Hahella chejuensis KCTC 2396: one gene and its partner. The protein of the gene in region 1 binds, or shares a complex with, the protein of each later gene. Links are inferred from orthologs where the notes say so. Each region holds a gene or a part of one and is shown on either strand. Other genes may lie near its edges. The genes, in order: HCH_RS02075 and cheY.

Region 1 (3,265 bases):
ATATCCTAAGGTTATTGTTGTTCCCGTCCGGCTCTCACGCGGTTTTCTCCACTTCCATTCCCAAAGCTCGGATCAAGTCCAACATGACGATCATGCGTCCGTCATACTCGACCACGCCTTGAGCGAATTGCGTCGCTTTGCGTTTGCGTAATTCCGGTGAGGGTTGAATTTTGCTGGAGGGAAAGCGGACCACGTCGTTCAACGCGTCAATAACGGCACCGCGCACCCGTTCTCTTCCCCCGGAGTCGAAAGCGAACATCACCACGACGGTGTGCTTGTTGTATTCCAGTTTGGTCAGTCCGATACGTTTGCGCAGATCGATGATCGGTACGATAGCGCCGCGCACGTTGATCAAGCCGCACTCCCAGGGTTCTGCGTAAGGCACCCGCGTCACTGGTTCCCAGGCGCGAATTTCCTTCACCAGCATAATCGGCGCGGCGTATTCTTCGTCCGCCAGACTGAACGTCAGATATTCATTTTCCTGTTCCGCCTGATGCTCCGCATCCTGCTCTTCTTCAAGGGGTTGTTTAACCTGCATCTGCATAGCTGACTTCCGAATCTTTTTGCAGTTGCGACAGACCGCTGACATCCAGAATCAGCGCAACTCTGCCGTCTCCGAGAATCGTGGCCGCCGATACGCCCGGTATCATGCGGTAATTCTCTTCGAGGGATTTGATGACGATTTGCTGCTGGCTGAGCAGCTCATCCACAAACAAGCCAAAACGTCGGCTTTCATGCTCAACGATCACAATAATGCCATCCGTAAGCGGCTTGGATTTTTTGCTTTCGTTCTGCGCGGCGTCCAGGGCCTCCGATAACCGCAATACAGGCAGATAGGCGCCGCGCAGTTTGATAGTCTCATGGGTTCCCGCCACCCGGTTGATCATGGAGGGGTCGGGTTGCAGGGACTCAATGATGGTCACCAGCGGAATCACGTAAAGCTCTTCGCCCAGCGAAATCAGCTGACCGTCCATGATGGCGAGCGTCAAAGGCAGCCGTATAGTGAAACGCGTACGCCGATTCAGTTCAGACTCCACCTGAATACTGCCGCCGAGGCTTTGCACATTGCGCTTCACCACGTCCATGCCGACGCCGCGGCCGGACAGGTCGCTGGCTTCCTCTTTGGTGGAAAAGCCTGGCAGGAATATCAGCTCGAAAATCTGCGCTTCGCTGAGAATCGCGTCGCCGGCGATCAGCCCCTTGCGCTTGGCTTTGGACAGCAACACCTGCGGGTCCAGGCCTTTGCCGTCGTCCTCCACTTCGATCACGATGTTGCCGACCTGATGGTACGCGCGAAGGTACACGGAGCCATGTTCGGGCTTGCCTTTGGCGGTGCGGTCCGCCGGACTCTCAATGCCATGGTCCACGCTATTGCGCACCAGATGCACCAGGGGGTCGGTGATCTTTTCAATAACGGTTTTGTCGACTTCGGTGTTTTCTCCGCTGAGCATCAGTTCAATGTCTTTGCCCAGTTGTCGACTCAAGTCCCGCACCATGCGCGGAAAGCGATTAAAACAGAAGGAAATCGGCAGCATGCGAATTTGCATGACGCCTTCTTGCAACGCCCGGGTCTGACGTTTCAACTGGGTCAATCCCTGCAACAGCTTTTCCATACCCTGCAAGGCTTCGTCCTCGCTGAGCATGTTCAACATGGACTGGGTGATCACCAGCTCGCCCACCATATTGATCAGCGCATCCACTTTTTCCAGATCGACGCGGATGGACTGACTTTCCGCCACCATAGCCGGCTTATTCTGCTTCGCAGCGGGACTGGCTCCCTTATCCGACGCTTGCGCCTGCTCATCCACCGGGGCGGAAGGCTCCGCAAGGGTTTCCATCGCCTGTTGCGATGGCGCCGATTGCGCTTTGGGGATGGGCACAATCGCCATGTCGCACTCGTCTTCCACCCAGGCGAAAGCGTCGTCGATCTGGGCTTTGTCCACTGGCCGACGCAGCCTCACAGTCCACCCCAGGTAACTGTTAAGCGGCTCGAAATGCTCCCAGTCCGGCAGCGCGCTGAGGTCGCATTCAATCTCCGCGTCGCCTTCCGCCAGCGCCGCGACTTCCCTGGCCAGACGCAAAGGGTCATTGCCCCGTTGCATCATTTCTTTATGCGGCGTGAACACAACGCGCCAACCGCTGACGCCATCATCCGCATCGAACGACTCCGCAGCCGGCGCTGCTCCGCTGTCGGTAAAGGCCGCGTTGGACGTCGTCAGCGAGGCTTGATCCTGGGAAATGGCTTCGAGCTTGGATTTGTGCTGGGTGAATTCCTCTTCGGGGATATTTTCACTGGCTTTGGCGGAAGACAACAGCAGGCGCATGGCGTCCACGGACTCCAACAGCACGTCCACGATGGGCTGGGTCAGACGGCGTTTGCCGGCGCGGACCTCGTCGAGCAGGTTTTCCATTACATGGGTGTAGGCCGCCACCTGGGAAAATCCGAAAGTGGCGCTTCCCCCCTTTATGGAGTGGGCGGCGCGGAAAATAATGTTGATGGATTCAGGATCGGGCGCGTCAAGATCCACTTCCAAGAGGCTCGCCTCTATGGTGTTGACGGCTTCAAAGCTTTCTTCAAAAAAGACATCGTGAAAGCGAGAGAGGTCCATGCTCATGCGTCTCTCCTAAGCCGGCTTCAGCCGGTTATCCCAAGACTTTTTTTACCGTGGCGACCAGTTGATCCGGGTTGAATGGTTTGACGATCCACCCTGTGGCGCCCGCCGCTTTGCCTTCCGCTTTTTTATCCGCGCCGGACTCCGTGGTCAGCATTAACAACGGGGTGAATTTGTAAGCGCCTTCCGCACGAAGGTTTTTGATCAGGGAGATGCCGTCCATGACGGGCATGTTAACGTCGGTGATCACCAGATCATATTTGCCGGACTTCGCTTTGCTCAGCGCTTCCTGCCCGTTGGCGGCTTCATCAACTTGGTACCCGGCTCCCTTGAGAGTGAACGTCACCATCTGGCGCATAGAGGCGGAATCATCCACTGCGAGTATCTTTGCCATATAATCCCCAACACTTTTTTGAATGTGCGCAATAAACCGGTCAGGTTTCCCGAACTAACCCAGGTTACTGTCTTATACGGCTCAAACAGAATAACGGCTCAAAACTTAACCGGAACCTGAAATAAAAGCATAGCAGCATATTTAAAAATCACAGGGGCGAAGAATGCGAGGCGCACCGGTGTCACTAAAGGGCCGCGAAAGGCTTTGCGGCAAGGTTCAGCAAGTTGTAAAAGCGAAAACTTCCGCTTTAATTGAAGAA
Region 2 (3,019 bases), 4.9 Mb from region 1 along the record:
ATGAGGCGTGATGGTTGCTGCGCCGGACATATCCTCAAACACCCATGAGAACGTTTTTGTTGAAATCATCCGGTTTATTGCAGGCCTTGCGCGCAAATTCATGTCATTGGCGAATACTTATATGATGTATAGCGAGACGCGGGCGGAGCGCGCCGACACTCTGGTCAGGCAATACGCGCCTCTGGTCAAGCGCATCGCGCATCACCTGATCGCCCGTCTGCCCGCCAGCGTGCAGGTGGAGGATCTGATTCAGGCGGGCATGATCGGATTGCTGGAGGCCGCGCAGAAATACGACGCCGGCAAAGGCGCCAAATTTGAAACCTATGCGGGCATCCGCATTCGCGGCGCCATGGTGGACGAAATCCGTAAAGGCGATTGGGTGCCGCGCTCTGTGCACCGCAACGCCCGCAATATCGCGGAAGCGATACACACTATTGAAGCCCGCACCGGTCGCGACGCGTCGGATGCGGAAGTGGCGGCGGAGCTGGGCGTACCTCTGGAGCAATACCACGCCAGCCTGCGCGACGCCAGTTCGGGGAAGCTGTTCAGTCTGGAAGAGTTGGGCTTTCACGGGGAGGGCGGCTCTGACGATGAAACGTTAACCGCCGATAACCCCCTCAGCGATATCGAACAAAACGCCTTTCTGGAAAAATTGAGCGCCGCGATAGACGGTTTGCCGGAACGGGAGAAGCTGGTGCTGTCTCTCTACTATGACGAAGAACTCAACCTCAAGGAAATAGGCCAGGTGCTCTCAGTCAGCGAGTCCCGGGTCAGTCAGATTCATTCTCAGGCGACCTTGCGACTGCGATCCCGTCTCTCAGACTGGAAAAACAGCTAAATCAAGCCATTGCCGGTGCAGGTTAATGTTTTTTCGAAATCAGCATCCTGCGGTCATGTTTTCTAAAACAACTTGTATCAAAAAACTGGATAGTACGGCGCGACCAGCTAGACTTACTCAGTAGAGTAATGAAATCAAAGGGTTTCCAGCGTCGCCATTGTGGAGGTTACATTGGACAAGAACATGAAAATCCTCGTTGTAGATGACTTTTCAACAATGAGGCGGATTATTAAAAACCTGCTTCGGGATTTGGGCTTCACCAATACCGATGAAGCGGATGACGGGTCCACCGCGCTGCCGATGTTAAAAACCGGGAAGTTTGATTTTCTGGTCACGGACTGGAATATGCCTGGAATGACGGGAATCGAATTACTCCAGGCTGTTCGCGCCGATGAGAGTCTGAAAAACCTGCCGGTGCTCATGGTGACGGCGGAAGCCAAACGGGATCAGATTGTCGCAGCGGCGCAGGCGGGTGTTAACGGGTATGTGGTGAAGCCGTTTACTGCGGCCGTGTTGAAGGAAAAGATAGAAAAAATCTTCGAGCGGATCGACTCCTAATAAAACCGCAGGAATTACTATGACCAATGAACAGCAGCCACCATCCTCCTCCCAAGAGGACATCGAGGCGCGCTTGAGCGAGCAGGCGGCGAGCTTGATGGAACACGTCAGCAAGGGGGACTTTGGCGAAGCGTTGCGGGTAATTTCCGACCTTAATGACACTCGGGACCGCACGCTGTACTACGAAGTGGGCAAGTTGACCCGTTCGTTGCACGAAGCCATACGCAATTTCAATATCGACATGGGCAACGTGAAGATGAATCAGCAGGAGGAAATGTCGAAGATCGCCGACGCCTCCGATCGTCTTTCCTATGTGGTCGATATGACCAACAAAGCCGCCAATAAAACCATGGATATGGTGGAAGCGAGTATGCCTGTGGCGGTGGAAATGAAGCAGGAGGCCCATGAACTCAAGGAAGCCTGGGCGCGGTTGCGGCGGCGGGAAATGGACCCTTCGGAATTCCGCGAGCTGTACAAGCGCATCGATAAGTTTCTGGTGGATCTGGCTGCTAACAGCGACAAGGTGTACACCAATCTGTCGGAAATACTATTGGCTCAGGACTTTCAGGATCTTACCGGACAGGTCATCAACAAGGTCACCGGTCTGGTCAGGGAAGTGGAGGTGAATCTGGTCAAACTGGTCGCCATGGCGGGCAAGGTTGACCGCATAACAGGCATTCAGCACGAGCTGAGAGCCGAAGAAGAATCGATTACAAAAGGGCACGGCCCGCAGATCCAGACCGAAGGACGCTCAGATGTCGTCGCCAGCCAGGACGACGTGGACGACCTTCTTTCCAGCCTTGGTTTCTGAGGAGCACATGAATGGGGTTTGAAGCGGACGAAGAAATCCTGCAGGACTTTCTAGTCGAAGCGGGAGAAATTCTTGAACAGCTCTCAGAGCAGTTGGTGGAACTGGAGCAGAACCCGGACGACCGCGATCTGCTGAACGCCATTTTCCGTGGGTTTCACACCGTCAAAGGCGGCGCCGGTTTCCTTCAGTTGGACGCCTTGGTGGAATGCTGTCACGTGGCGGAAAACGTCTTCGACCTGTTGCGTAACGGTCAGCTCAGCGTCGACTCCGAATTGATGGATGTCGTGTTGCAGGCGCTGGACGCGGTCAACGAAATGTTTTCCCAAGTGAAGATGCGGGAAGAGTTGACCCCCGCCGCTCCCGAACTCATGGCCGCCCTGGAGCGGCTGGCCAGCGGCGAATCCGCCTCTGTGGCGGAAGAGGCTGAAGAGCCCGCCGAAGAACCCATTGAAGAGCGCGAAGAAGCCGCTGAGGAAGCTGAAGCCCCTGTAGCGTCCTCGGAAGGCGATATCACCGACGACGAATTCGAGAATCTGCTTAACGCCCTGGATGATGAAGAAGGCGGAGAGAAAGCGGAGGCGAGCGAATCGAAAGACGAAGGCGACGAAATCACGGAAGACGAATTCGAAAAACTGCTGGATCAACTGCATGGTCCCGGCAAATTCAGCGGCGTCAAGGAAAGTAAATCCGCCAAGGCCGCCCCGGAACCCGCTCCCGTTCCGCAGGAAGACGTCGCTGGCGCCGTGTCCGCCGGCGACAGCGATGAAATCACCGATGATGAATTTGAAGCCTTGCTGGATGAGCTGCATGGC

The links.
Region 2: the proteins of HCH_RS02075 (region 1) and cheY are in contact, whole or in part, in a solved structure (PDB 1A0O), measured with the Escherichia coli proteins. The link is inferred for Hahella chejuensis KCTC 2396 from one-to-one orthologs.

Annotation. Positions count from the first base shown.
Region 1 is NC_007645.1:463,364-466,628, reverse strand. What follows is about bases 72-3,013. They hold HCH_RS02075 (chemotaxis protein CheA), read right to left. Parts: upstream 2,616-3,013; coding sequence 528-2,615; downstream 72-527. Other genes in these bases: HCH_RS02070 (response regulator), read right to left, coding at 2,644-3,006; HCH_RS02080 (chemotaxis protein CheW), read right to left, coding at 72-544. Outside these bases: more of HCH_RS02080, read right to left, coding at 35-71. UniProt on the Escherichia coli protein: Involved in the transmission of sensory signals from the chemoreceptors to the flagellar motors. CheA is autophosphorylated; it can transfer its phosphate group to either CheB or CheY.
Region 2 is NC_007645.1:5,316,583-5,319,601, reverse strand. The notes cover bases 7-2,702. They hold cheY (chemotaxis response regulator CheY), read left to right. Parts: upstream 7-1,009; coding sequence 1,010-1,396; downstream 1,397-2,702. Other genes in these bases: HCH_RS23190 (chemotaxis protein CheA), read left to right, coding at 2,219-2,702; HCH_RS23195 (protein phosphatase CheZ), read left to right, coding at 1,416-2,207; HCH_RS23205 (RNA polymerase sigma factor FliA), read left to right, coding at 101-838. Also shown: more of HCH_RS23190, read left to right, coding at 2,703-3,019. UniProt on the Escherichia coli protein: Involved in the transmission of sensory signals from the chemoreceptors to the flagellar motors.